DNA from 3 places in the Geobacillus sp. Manikaran-105 genome. Region 3 is predicted to be linked to each of the others. Evidence: riboswitches for the same ligand, from Rfam matches in the RefSeq annotation. Region 3 holds a riboswitch; each other region holds the start of a gene.
What was found. A riboswitch is a leader RNA that binds a small molecule or an ion and turns the genes downstream of it on or off. The one in region 3 is predicted to bind cobalamin.
Positions count from the first base shown of each region.

Region 1: another riboswitch for cobalamin. It lies ahead of CV945_RS12330 (ribonucleoside-diphosphate reductase subunit alpha); the one in region 3 lies ahead of CV945_RS09155 (ABC transporter substrate-binding protein).
Region 2: another riboswitch for cobalamin. It lies ahead of CV945_RS04350 ((2Fe-2S) ferredoxin domain-containing protein); the one in region 3 lies ahead of CV945_RS09155 (ABC transporter substrate-binding protein).

Region 1 covers NZ_PIJG01000041.1:13,537-18,175, reverse strand. The annotation lists gene asnB (asparagine synthase (glutamine-hydrolyzing)) at 1-1,154, shown strand, start outside; cobalamin riboswitch at 1,273-1,468, shown strand; gene CV945_RS12330 (ribonucleoside-diphosphate reductase subunit alpha) at 1,524-3,881, shown strand; gene CV945_RS12325 (ribonucleotide-diphosphate reductase subunit beta) at 3,992-4,639, shown strand, end outside.
Region 2 covers NZ_PIJG01000009.1:21,833-26,471, reverse strand. The annotation lists gene CV945_RS04360 (energy-coupling factor ABC transporter substrate-binding protein) at 1-243, opposite strand, end outside; gene CV945_RS04355 (energy-coupling factor ABC transporter permease) at 248-991, opposite strand; gene CV945_RS04350 ((2Fe-2S) ferredoxin domain-containing protein) at 992-1,390, opposite strand; cobalamin riboswitch at 1,576-1,767, opposite strand; partial or broken gene CV945_RS04345 (RraA family protein) at 1,828-1,968, opposite strand; gene CV945_RS04340 (retropepsin-like aspartic protease) at 1,986-2,366, opposite strand; gene CV945_RS04335 (hypothetical protein) at 2,356-2,610, opposite strand; gene rraA (ribonuclease E activity regulator RraA) at 2,662-3,147, opposite strand; tRNA gene CV945_RS04325 (tRNA-Gln) at 3,405-3,476, opposite strand; gene CV945_RS04320 (glycerophosphodiester phosphodiesterase family protein) at 3,654-4,535, shown strand.
Region 3 covers NZ_PIJG01000025.1:35,091-39,729, forward strand. The annotation lists gene CV945_RS09145 (adenosylcobinamide amidohydrolase) at 1-1,222, opposite strand, end outside; gene CV945_RS09150 (FecCD family ABC transporter permease) at 1,219-2,253, opposite strand; gene CV945_RS09155 (ABC transporter substrate-binding protein) at 2,240-3,196, opposite strand; cobalamin riboswitch at 3,336-3,534, opposite strand; gene CV945_RS09160 (NUDIX hydrolase) at 3,604-4,071, opposite strand; partial or broken gene CV945_RS17855 (IS982 family transposase) at 4,194-4,602, opposite strand.

The sequences.
Region 1 (4,639 bases), on a different contig from region 3:
ATATGCGCAGCGATGTGCCGGTCGGTGCGTTTTTGTCGGGAGGCATTGATTCATCGTTCATCGTCGCCATCGCGAAACAATTCCATCCGCACCTGAAGACCTTTTCCGTCGGGTTTGAGCGGGAAGGGTTCAGTGAAATCGATGTCGCAAAAGAAACGGCGGAGAAGCTTGGGGTGGACAATATCAGCTATGTCATTTCGCCGCAGGAGTATATGGAAGAGCTGCCGAAAATTATGTGGCATATGGACGATCCGCTTGCCGATCCTGCGGCGGTGCCGCTTTATTTTGTCGCTCGTGAGGCGAGAAAGCATGTCACGGTTGTGCTTTCTGGCGAAGGGGCGGACGAGCTGTTCGGCGGTTACAACATTTACCGCGAACCAGAGTCGCTGCGGCTGTTTGTGCGTATGCCAAACATCGTAAAAGCGGTGTTGCGGATGATCGCGAAGCTGCTTCCGGACGGGATGAAAGGAAAAAGCTTTTTGGAGCGCGGCACGACGCCGCTTGAAGAGCGGTATGTCGGCAATGCGAAAATCTATAGCGAAAAGGAAAAAGCGGCGCTGCTCAAAACGTACCGAGGAGGGTGCGAATATACGGCGGTGACGGCTCCGTTTTACCGCGAAACGCTTCATGACCCGCCCGTCAACCGGATGCAGTATATTGATCTTCATACATGGCTAAGGGGCGATATTTTAGTCAAAGCGGACAAAATGACGATGGCCCATTCGCTTGAGCTGCGCGTTCCCTTTTTAGACAAAAAGGTATTTGAGGTTGCTAGGCAAATCGCCCCTGATATGAAGATAGCCAACGGTACGACGAAATATATTTTACGTAAAGCCGCCGAAGGCATCGTGCCGGATCATGTGTTAAACCGGAAAAAATTAGGGTTCCCCGTGCCGATTCGCCACTGGCTGAAAAACGAAATGTATGACTGGGCGAGACAGCTCATCAACGAAAGCGAAACTGATCATCTGTTCCATAAGGACGTGCTCTATCGGCTGCTGGATGAACATGCCCGCCACAAGGCGGATCATAGCCGCAAGCTGTGGACGGTCTTGGCGTTTATGGTTTGGCATCAAGTCTATGTGGAAAAGAAGTACGATTTTGCTCAATCCGTACAAAACGAGAAGCGGCCAGCGTCTGTTTTGGAGGCGTAGCAGAGAAAGGAAAATTCCATTCAACTGCTCTTGCAATTTTCCCGGTTTTGGTATATGCTTGTTCCATCAGGATGCTAAATACTATATATTGGTTTTGAAGTCTTGTTGTACAACTACATATCGTTCTGCCAAGCAATGGTGTCCATCAGGACTTAATAGGGAATCCGGTGTGAATCCGGAACTGCCCCCGCAACTGTATGTGCGGACGAAATGGGATGGCCACTGGTGGCAAGAGCCATTCGGCGCGCCGCTGGGAAGGCCCCAAAGTAGGACGATGCACGAGTCAGGAGACCTGCCTTGCTTGGAACGTTTCATGTTCTTCGGGGTGTGAGAAGATGAAACGATAGGGGAAAAGAAAAAGGGTTTCGTATGCCTTTTTTCCGTCTGTCGTTTCATCCGCTCGCCTGCCCGAGCGGATTTTTTATTGAAGGAGTGGGGAAACGAATGACCGCATTGACGAAAATGATCATCATCGATGACCAAGGGAAGCCGGTTTCTTTTTCACGTGAAGAGTTTGCGTCGCTGATTGGGCAAGCCGCCGCTGGATTCGGCCGTCTGTCGCTTGATGAATACGTCGAGCGTGTTTGGCAGCTTCTCAGTCGAAAGGAGTCCGTCACGGTAGAACAGCTGCACCAAACGGCTATTTTGGAAGGACTTTCTTACATTGATGAAGATGAGCCGGACTGGACATTTGTGTGCGCCCGGCTGTATTTGCAGCAACTGTACCGCGAGGCGGCACGGCAGCGCGGGTATGACGAGCGCGAGCGGTATGGCGATTTCTACTCGCTGCTTGTTGCGCTGACGGAACAAGGGGTGTACAGCCCGTTCTTGCTTGAGCGTTATACGAAAGAAGAAGTCGACGCCATCGGCGCGTTTCTTGATCCGGAGAAGGACAAGCTGTTTACGTACATTGGGCTGCGCACGCTCGCTGATCGGTATTTGGCCCGCGATTATGAGCGGCGGCTGTATGAATTGCCGCAGGAGCGGTTTTTGGTCATCGCCATGACGCTAATGGTGAATGAACCACCCAAGCGGCGCCTTGAGCTCGTGAAGGAAGCGTATTGGGCGTTAAGCAACTTATACATGACCGTGGCGACGCCGACGCTTGCCAATGCCGGAAAGTCATACGGCCAGCTGTCGAGCTGCTTTGTCGACACGGTCGATGACAGCTTGCAAGGGATTTATGACAGCAACACCGACATCGCCAATTTGTCGAAATCGGGCGGCGGCATCGGCGTCTATTTAGGCAAAATCCGTTCGCGCGGCAGCGACATCAAAGGATTCAAAGGGGTCTCCTCCGGCGTCATCCCGTGGATGAAGCAGTTGAACAATACAGCGGTGAGCGTCGATCAGTTAGGACAGCGAAAAGGGGCCATTTCCGTCTATTTGGATGTATGGCATAAAGACATTTTTGCGTTTCTCGATGCGCGGCTCAACAACGGTGACGAACGGCTGCGGACGCATGATTTGTTCACCGGCGTTTGCATCCCTGATTTGTTCATGGAGCAAGTCGAACAGCGCGGCGACTGGTATTTGTTTGATCCGCATGAAGTGCGGAAGGTGATGGGGTTTAGCTTGGAAGATTTTTATGATGAGGAAAAAGGGTGCGGCAGCTTTCGGGAGAAATACTGGCAATGTGTCAACGAACCAAGACTGTCGAAAGAAAAAGTGCCGGCGATCGACGTGATGAAAAGCATTATGCGCAGCCAGCTCGAGTCGGGGACGCCGTTTATGTTTTACCGCGATGAAGTGAACCGGCAAAACCCGAATCGCCATCTCGGGATGATCTACTGCAGCAACCTTTGCACGGAAATCGCGCAAAACCAAAGCCCGACAGTGACGAAGCGGCAATATGTGAAAGACGGGACGATCATCATTGAGAAAATCCCAGGCGATTTTGTCGTCTGCAACTTATCGTCGATCAACTTGGCGCGGGCGGTGACCGACGGCGTTTTGGCGCGGCTGATCCCGATTCAAATGCGGATGCTCGATAATGTCATTGATTTAAACAATATCCCTGTGCTGCAAGCCGGCCTGACGAATCAAAAATACCGCGCTGTCGGGCTTGGAACCTTTGGCTGGCATCATTTGTTGGCGTTAAAAGGCATTCGCTGGGAGTCGGACGAAGCGGTCCGCTATGCCGACGAGCTGTATGAAACGATCGCGTATTTGGCGATTCAAGCGAGCATGGAGCTCGCCAAAGAGAAAGGGAGCTACCCGGCGTTTCCGGGGTCGGATTGGCAGACGGGCGCTTATTTTGAGCGGCGCGGCTACCAAAGCCACGGTGAACTCGATTGGGATCGGCTGAAGCAAGATGTGGCCCGCTACGGGATGCGCAACGGCTATATCATGTCCATCGCCCCGAACGCATCGACGTCGATCATCGCTGGCAGCACGGCGAGCATTGATCCCATTTTCTTAAAAGTATACGCCGAGGAAAAGAAAGATTATAAGATTCCCGTTACGGTGCCGGATTTAAACGAACAGACGACATGGTATTACAAATCGGCGTACCATATCGACCAACGTTGGAGCATCAAGCAAAACGCCGCCCGCCAGCGCCATATCGACCAAGCCATCTCCTTTAACTTCTACGTCATGAACACGATTAAGGCAAAAGAGCTGCTCGATTTGCATTTGACGGCGTGGAAGTCGGGGTTGAAAACGACGTATTACGTGCGTTCGACATCGGGGACGATCGACGAGTGCGATTCTTGTGCGAGCTGACCGTGGGGCGCAACAAACGCCTTTGGTCGGGCTTTCCCTTCCTTGTGCGGGAGGGGCGTCCGCGGTTGGCCGCGCACACGATACTAGAAAACGAAAGGAAGGAATGGACGATGACGATCGGCTTAGTCAAACGACCGATTATGGATCCGGAGGCGCCGAACCGTTCGACGGGCATCATCAACGGCCGCTGCTCGAATGTGTTGAACTGGGACGATATTGCCTACCCATGGGCGTATGCGAAATATAAGCGAATGCTCGCCAACTTTTGGACGCCGTTTGAAATCAATATGGCGCAAGATGTGAAGCAGTTTCCGCAGCTGACCGCCCGCGAACAGGAGGCGTTTTTGAAAATCATCGGTCTTTTAGCGCTGCTTGACAGCATCCAAACCGACTACGCCGGACGTGTCGCTGATTACATTACGGACCCGAGCATCAATGCGCTCATGATCATGCTCGCCCAGCAGGAAGTCATTCACAACCATTCGTATTCGTACGTGCTCTCGAGCCTTGTGCCGAAAGCGAAGCAAGATGAAGTATTCGACTTTTGGCGGAACGAACCGACGCTGCGCAAGCGGAACGATTTTGTGACGAACGGCTACAAGGCGTTTGCCGAAGAGCCGAATGTGGAGAACTTGCTGCGGTCGATCGTCTTTGACGTTATTTTAGAAGGATTGTTTTTCTACTCGGGGTTCGCCTTTTTCTACAACCTCGCGCGCCAGCAAAAAATGGTGGCGACGAGCACGATGATCAATTACATC
Region 2 (4,639 bases), on a different contig from region 3:
CCCGACGACGTAGCCGATCACGCCGGCGCCAAGCGCGGCTTGCAGCGAGAACAGAAGCGTTTCGACTTCGCCGCCTGGAGGGGTGAAGATCGACTCAAACCACGGCCGGTAATGCGGGTTGAGCGTTTGAATGGCTTTTTCCGCCTGATCGTCCGTTCCACCGAATTCCGATCCGCGCGCCCACCAAAGCGGAATGATGACAAGCAAAGCAGCCAGCAACACGAGCAAGCCATTTTTCTTCATCGCATTACGCCCCCTTTTCCTTTTGGAACAGCGGAGAAGCTTGATAGGAGGAAAGCCAGTTCCAGACGATTACCGTTATGATGCCTTCCGTCACCGCCAACGGCACTTGAGTAATGGCAAAAATGCCGGCGAATTTCAAAAACGAGGCGGTGACTCCCCCATCAGGAGACGGAAACGCCAGGGCAAGCTGCAGGGACGTCATGACATATGTAGCCAAATCAGACAAACAAGCGGCAAGAAACAAAGCCGCTCGATTGGATACCGCCCCTTTTCGGCACAGTTGATACACTCCGTACGCGACGAACGGGCCGACGATCGCCATTGACATCGCATTGGCCCCAAGCGTCGTCACTCCTCCGTGGGCAAGAAGCAGCGCTTGAAAGAGAAGAACGACTGTGCCGATCACCACCATCACCCATGGTCCAAACAAAACCGAGCCGAAGCCGATCCCGGTCGGATGCGAGCTGCTGCCGGTGACGGATGGAATTTTCAACGCCGACAATACAAATGTAAACGCGCCAGCTAACGCCATCAGAAGCTTATGTTCGGGGTGCTGCTTCGAAGCATGAACAAGCCTGCGCAGCCCAAACAAGAAAAACGGCAAAAACAGGATCCACCAAAACAGCGCCCATTTGACAGGCAAAAAACCTTCCATAATATGCATGGCATTTACTTCGTTTTCATTGGTGAGCCAAAAATATACAACGAATAAAGCCATCATCCCGCTCCATCGAACGGTTCTTTTCATTTATCTGCTTGCTCCTTTCTCGATATGCTCGTTTTTTCGTTTTCCACTTGCCGCCTCACGCTCGCCGATCGGCGTCAACACCAATTCCCCTTCATACTCATACGTCGCCCACTCCCGCAGCGGAACACCCTCACCCAAATGGACGCGCGCGACTTCTTTCGCCTTCTCTGGCGTCATCTGCCGGTACCAGACGCCGTCCGGGTAGACGATCATCACGCATGCGTCTTGGCAACGACCGTTGCAGCGCGTCCTTGTTGTATGGACAGCGTCGTCAAGCCCAAGGCGGGCGATTTCCTCGCGCACCGCGGTTGTCACGTCATCTCCGCCATGGCGGAGGCACGTCCCTCCGTTGCAAATGAGCACATGATGCTTCATTCCCCGCAAATCCCATGTCGCCACCGAATCCCCCCTTTTTGGCTAGAATGATAGAATTTAGACGCAGACAGACGGGCAGGTTTTCGACAAAAGAAAAAGCACCTCTACAGCAGAGGTGCAGAAAAATGTATACGAAAGCCGTAAACGGCCCAAACAGGGCCCCTAAAGCCGTCATTCTCCCGCACGTCTGCCTATAGTCCCGTAGGCATCCGTCCGATCCAAACAAGGCAGGTCTCCTGACTTAGGATCATCGCTTGGCGGCGTCTTCCCGAAGCATCCTTCAGTGACTTGTTGCCGCAAAGCTCCCCATCACAGTGGCGGGCACCGTGCCGGATTTTCACCGAGCTTCCCTTTTCACCCAAGCCCTAAGCGGGCTAGGCACCTTGTTTGTCTTACCGCCATATATGCGCTGTCATGGAACAAGCATCCGTTTTCATCGTAGTACAACCAATGCGTTGCCGTCAACCGTTTTTTGCCGACAAATCTTTGTTGGCGACGACAACGCCGTCCGCATCAGCGTACACGTACGCCCCTGGCTCCCAGCGGACGCCGCCAAACTCGAGCGCAACGTCGCGGGCGCCTTTTCCTTCTTTTTGGCATTTCGAGCGGGCGTTCCATTTCAACCAGAACGATACATCTCCAACTTGTCCAGGTCTAAGACAAATCCAGCGCCCAGCAATATATCCAATCCTAACAAACCGTTAATCCCCTCATAGTCCATCCCGCTAAAATCAATTTCATACTCTCTTAGCTGGAAAGAATCTAGCTGAATACAGTCTAATTTTTTTGTAAACGCGTACTCTTTCCCACCGATTCCGTAATAAGCCACAATACGATCGCCCGGCTCTACCCGCAAATGAATATCTTCTACTGCATTTTGAGAAATCACTGTTTTCGCCGCACCAGTATCAATCACCATATTATGAATCAACTTAGACCTTCCTTGATAAACGATTTCGATCGATGCAAACAGCAAGCCTTCACGATATTCAATCTGCATAATGAAATTTCCCTCTCAGGCCAATCGCTCCCCGAACTTTTAAAACAATCTCCTTGTGGCTAGTATGATAAACAAGCTGATTCCCTTTCGATTGCAGCAACTCACGAGTTGCATCCTTGTCCGAAACCGTTCCGATAACAGCCACCTCTTCAATGATTTCTTGATCTCCCTCTAAATGGGACTTTAATACTTGTAATTTCACAAATTGATTTGGATACAATGAACGCACTTCCTGCCATTCCATCTCCATCGCCTCAACCTGTTCGTTGTATTGAACGAGACTCGACCGCAGCCGTCAACCATTTTTCGCCAACAAATCTTTGTTGGCGACGACAACGCCGTCCGCATCAGCGTACACGTACGCCCCTGGCTCCCAGCGGACGCCGCCAAACTCGAGCGCAACGTCGCGTGAGCCTTTTCCCTCTTTTTTGCTTTTCACCGGGCATGTGCCGATCGCCATCACGCCAATCGGCATGGCGCCAATTTCCGCTGAATCGCGGATGCAGCCGTGGATGATGACGCCAGCAAGCCCCCTCTCGCAAGCGATTTGCGCCAGCCGGTCGCCTAATAGCGCGACGCGGCGCGAGCCTTTTCCATCGACCACGAGCACCGTCCCCGGCGGCACCGTCTCCAGCGCTTCTCGGACAAGGACGTTGTCTTCAAACACATCGACCGTCGCGATCGGCCCGGAAAACATCCGTTTTCCGCCGTACGATTGGAACGGCAACTCGCATACTTGCAACTCGTCTAAAAATTGATCGCATAAATCGGCTGTTTTCATTGTCGCTCTCCCCTTTCATGTTTTGCATTCGCCGTCATTCGCCAAAATCCTTCTGCCTCAGCAGTTTTTTGTCGACGATCTTTCATTCGAACGACTGACACGAACGCGGCGATGTGAACCAAACCATTGTGTGGCCGTCAATCGCTTCGATGTATTCCACCGATCGCATTGAAACCATAAAAAACGGCCCCGCGCCGATATATAGCGGAGACCGTTTTCACCGGCTCAAAGCCCCTCCGGTTTGACCAGACGTTCAGCTGGGCTAGCTGGATTCGAACCAGCGCATCACGGAGTCAAAGTCCGTTGCCTTACCGCTTGGCTATAGCCCAACGTTTTGTTGTCGTTTACAGTATGCGGCATGATAACGCACTTTATGCATCAAACTGAATATCCCTTTGCTTGATGTGCGACACTATCGGTACAAGCATCCTTTTCCCACTATATCACCTCGTTTTTCCCTCGCACTTGTTTTCCCGATATGATATACTGAAAGGGGAGAGATGTATATGCGCCGGATCACGGTTTTTCGCTCCTATCTTTGCGCATTGTTTTTGTTATCGTTGCCGATCGTCTTAGCGGCCGCGGCTGCCTGGCAGCCACCCAGCCAGCCGAAAACCGCCGTCATCGCCCACCGCGGCGCGTCCGGACACGCGCCGGAGCATACGCTCTCATCCTACCGCCTCGCCGCCCTCATGAATGCCGATTATATCGAAGTCGATGTGCGCGCAACGAAAGACGGGAAGCTCGTTGCCCTGCATGATGCGACGCTCGCCCGGACGACAAATGCCGAAACGGTTTACCCGCACCGGTCGCCATGGCGGGTCAGCGATTTTTCATTGCGTGAGCTCAAAAAATTGGATGCCGGGTCGTGGTTTCATCCACGCTTTGCCGGCGAGCGCATCCCGACGCTTGATGAGGTGATTCAGATGCTGAAAGCGGAGCGTGTGGAAGCCCCGTTGTACATCGAAACGAAACAGCCCGGCATCGAACGGGCGGTCGTCCATCTATTGAAAAAACACGGTTTCCTGCAACAGCGCCGCGTCATGTTTCAATCGTTCCATCCAGAAAGTTTGCAGGCGCTCCGCCCGCTCATCCCGCGCGGCGTCCCGCTCATTCAATTGGTCGGCGAAAAGGAAGCGCGAAGTGGCCGCGACGAGCTGTTGCAACAAATCGCCGTCTATGCCGATGGCATCGGCTTGCCGCTCTCAGCCGTCACCGAAGAGTGGGTGCGCGCCGCCCATGGCCGCGGGCTCATGGTTCACGTCTATACCGTCAATGAACCACACGATCTCGCTCGCCTATGCGCCATGGGCGTGGACGGTGTGTTCACCGATTATCCAGACCGCCCTGGCCGCATTGCCGCCTGCCGTCGTTTGCCCCGTCATTGACCCGCCTTCAGGGAGCCAGGGGGAGCTTATTGTTTGCATAATGTTATTATGGTTAATAAAAACGAAAATCGTTCCCATTTGACCCGATTCGGTTCATCATTTGA
Region 3 (4,639 bases):
CAAACGCTGCTTCCGTCAGCACTCCGTCAATGACCACCACCATGTTGATCGTCCCCGGTCTTGCCGCTAGCGGCTGATGCTGCCACGCCCGAGCGGCATCGACGGCATTGCCGACGCCAGCGGTCGCCATGACCGCAACCGAAAACGCTTCCCCTTCTTTCTGAAGCCAAACAGCATCCCGGACATCAACCGCCGTCATCATGCCAACCGTTCGTTCCGGCGGAAACCCGTGCTGCTCCAAATAGCGGCGCATGTCTCCTTCCGCATCACTGCAATCGTAATCGAGCCCGACATGGCGGTTGACAAAATGGGTCGCCCATTGAAATCCGGCGCCGATCAATGCCGAGGACAGGACGCGAAGCGGCGCGGCCGCAGTAAGCACAGCGGCGTCATCAAGAAAGGAAAGCCGCAGCCCGCCGACCGGCGATTCCCCTTGCTTCTTGTTCGGCATGAACGAAAACATCGGCGTTGCCGACGCCGGATGGGCCAGACGCACAATCGGCGCGGCAAACACTTCCTCAAGCAACGCCGGCGTCATGACATCCGCAGGGGCGCCGAGCGCGGCTATTTTCCCTTTGTTCAGCACGAGCACCCGATCGCAATACAAGCTCGCCGCATTCATATCGTGGAAAACGGCGACGACCGTCAAGCCGCGGGCGTGCGCCGCTTCGGCGAGCCGGTCCAAAAGCCGGACTTGGCCGCTCACATCCATATGGTTCGTCGGCTCATCGAGCAAGAGCAGCTTGGGCTCTTGGGCGAGTGCGCGGGCCAAATAGGCGCGCTGCCGCTCGCCGCCGCTCAATCGTTCGAGCGGTTCATCGATTTTCCCCGTCAGGCCGACGGCCGCAAGTGCGTCTCGGAGGGCGGCTTCATCGTCCTCCGTCCACGTCGGAAAGAAGCCGCGCTGATGAGGATAGCGGCCGAGCGCCACCGTTTCCCTCACCGTATAGCCGGGCGCCGCCTCCGCTGTCTGCGGCAAGACGGCGGCCATCCGCGCCCATTGCTTCGCAGACAGCGCCGAGAGCTTTCGGCCATCGATGACGATCTCCCCGCTTGCTAGCGGCAGCTCTTTGCTGATGAGTTTGATCAAAGTCGTTTTCCCGCTGCCATTCGGCCCTAAGATGCCGAATATTTCGCCTTTTTCCACGGCAAACGTCACACCATCAAGCACTTGTTGCTGCCCGTATCGATGCGATACGGCCCGCACCTCGAGCATCGTCATCCCATCTTTCGTTTCGTTTTTCGGAAAAACAAGACGGCAAACAGCGGAGCGCCGATCAGCGACGTAATAACGCCGATCGGCAGTTCGCGCGGTTCAATGATCGTCCGCGCCGCCACATCGGCAAGCACAAGAAACGCACCGCCGTACAAGAGCGACAGCGGCAACAGCACTCGGTAGTTCGGCCCGCACACAAGCCGAACCATATGCGGAACGACAAGCCCGACAAAGCCGATCGTCCCTGACACCGACACCGCCGCGCCGGTGAGCAGCGCCGCTGCCGTCAAAATGATGACTTTTCGGCGCGTAACATCAACGCCGACATGAAGCGCCGCCGCCTCGCCAAAGGCAAACGCGTTCAACTCGCGGCTGTTGGCGATGAGCACTGCGGCCCCAACGAGAAAAAACGGCAGCAACAGCCCGCTGTATTTCCAGCCGCGCATCGCCACGCTCCCCATCAGCCATGAGATGATTTGCCGCAATTCTTCCCCGGTCAACGCGATCATGAGCGAAATGAACGCGCTGAAAAACGCGCCGAAGATAATGCCGGCTAAAATGATCGTCTCAACCGACATGCGCCGCTCCACAGCGCGAGTGAACGCCAAAACGGCGGCAAGCGTCGCCATGCCAAACAAGATGCTCACGACCGGCAGCGTGAACGTGCCAAAGAACGGCCATTGCCAGCCGAGAAAGATGACGAGCACCGCCCCGACCGACGCGCCGGACGAGACGCCGAGCGTGTACGGATCGGCGAGCGCATTTTTTAACAGCCCTTGAAACGCGGCCCCGGCCAGCGCCAATGACGCCCCGACCAAAAACGCAAGCACGACGCGCGGCAAGCGGATCGCCATCACGATCGGCACCCAATCAGCCGGAATGTGGCGAGGCAGCGCCGCTCCGAACCATTCAGCCGCCAAAATGCGGACAATAGAAGAAAAGGGAATCGACAGCGATCCTGTCGATATCCCTACGAGAAGCGATAACACGGCCGCGGTAACGGCCAATATATACATCCACATTTTACTTGAACACATCCGGGTAAATGGCTTTGGCAAGTTCCTCGACCCCTTCGACAAGGCGCGGACCCGGTCGGCTTACTAAGTCGGTGTTGACGTCATACACCCGCTTGTTTTTCACCGCCGGCACGTCTTTCCAAGCGGCGCGCGCCAACACTTGCTTCGCTCCGCCGTATGTCGTGATGATGACATCCGGCTTATAGGCCACGGCTTTTTCTTCCGTCACCATCGGCCAGCCTTCCAAGCTGCCGGCGACGTTTTTCGCCGAAATCACTTGAAGCATCTCATCCATAAACGTCCCTTTGCCGGCCGTATAAATTTGCGGCGGCGGCGACACTTCAATCCAGACATTGGCCTGTTTGTCCGCCGGGATTTGTTTCGCTTTTTCTTTGATTTTCGCAAGCTTCTCTTTCATCTCATCAATCACTTGCTTCGCTTTGTCTGTCGTCCCGGTCGCTTTGCCGATCAATTCGATGGACGCATACACATCGTCGAACGACTTCGCGTCATTGACGACAAGCACGGTGATGCCGGCGTCTTTCAATTGCTTGAGGCCATCGCGCGAGTTATGGGCGCTTGACGCGTGGGCCAAGACGAGATCCGGTTTGAGCGAAATGATTTTCTCGACGTTGAATTCCATGCCGCCGATTTTCGTTTTCGTTTTGACGTCTTCCGGATAATTGTCAAAATCGCTGACGCCGACGATCTTATCGCCCAACCCCAACGCATAGGCGATTTCCGTATTGCTCGGGATGAGCGAGACGATCTTTTTCGGTTCCGCTTTGATCGTGACATCCTCGCCAAGCCCGTCTTTCACCGTCACCGGAAACGCCGCTTGTTCCGTTTTCGGTTCTTCTTTTTTCGCAGGCTCGGTGCTGCCATTCGCCCCGCCGCAGCCGACGAGCACGGCGGCCAAAAGGAAGAACACCGCCACCACCGCCGGCCATGTCCAACGTTTCATCCGTCATTCCCCCTTCGATGATGTATGTACAACAAAAAAGCCCATTCCGTCCGAACGGGGAATGAGCACGAAACAGACCGCCAATGGGCACAACAATGCCCTGTACGACTGTTTCCACGTCTCACCCCCCGAAGATTCGGAAACTGCGGCAAGCAAGGCAGGTCTACTGGCTCATGCTTCATCCTACTCTGAAGCCTTCCCGTACGGAAAACAGCGCAAGCCATCTGTCCGTACAGTGGCGATTTCATTTCGTCCGCATTGACAGTTGCGGGGACAGCTCCGGATTCCCACCGGATTCCCTATTAAGCCGTTTCGGCGCCTTGCTGCGAATGGATTCAGTTATGGGATATGGACATTTTTATAATAATGCAGCGTTTAGCATTTGACAACTATGAATTTACAGCACTTCACCTTCCCACTCTTGCAGATAATCGCGACGGATTCATGACCCATGCTTCATAAGGAACAGAGCATCCCCTTTTCATCGCATCGAGCACCCGCGATTTCAAATGCGGCCATGTCACATATTCATCAATATTCGACTCATCGATCAACACAAACTTCGCCTTTTGAATTTCCTCAGGCTGGGGAGAAACGTTTCCTTTCACATATGTCGCTTTAAATACAATGTTTATGATATTTTTAGTTTCATTGTAATACACGCCGCTGACCCCAATGAGACGGATGTCAACGCCAGTCTCTTCATGCACCTCACGATGAACGGCCCGATCGAGCGGCTCGCCTGGTTCAACTTGTCCACCCGGCATTTCCCACGTATCGGAGCGGTCATAGCTTTTAACAAGCAAAACCTCTCCCGTGTCATTCGTAATATAGGCTGAAACGGTGATAATGGCTTGTTGGTGTTTATCCATCAAGCTCTCCTCCTACATCGCGGAATGATCCTAGCCCTCTCCTGCAGAAAAAAAGCAGCTGCCCCATCTATACTGCCATCTTGAAAAAAATAAGGAAAATCCGTGGTGCTAGTTGAACATTAACGCCTCACGTGATGACACAGCGCAAGAGGGACAAGATCTCCACAACAGCATAGGCATGATGTTGTCCGTGCCTCGCTAGTTGGTGACGGATCTATTAGAAAAACTCTATTTAACGGAAAAACGGAGCAACCGACAACAACAGTTATATCGAGAGCGTTCAGGGAACATCTCCCTAGTGAATAAGTTTCCAATGACATACTGATACCCTGCTCGTTCCGAAGTAAAACAAAACAACTTTCCAAGAATATGAATGGCGATTATGACCCATTTCCTTGCTTTAACAAATGACGATTTCAGCGCTACAATACATTTAGAGCCGCCAGACAGTTGCGCTGATACCAAGAACAAGATCGCCGTATATTGCTTTTGAATTTCCGCTTGATCCGTTGTAAAATGAAGACGCTCTTGTATGGGATTTCTCTTTTTTAATCTAATACAATTTTATCAG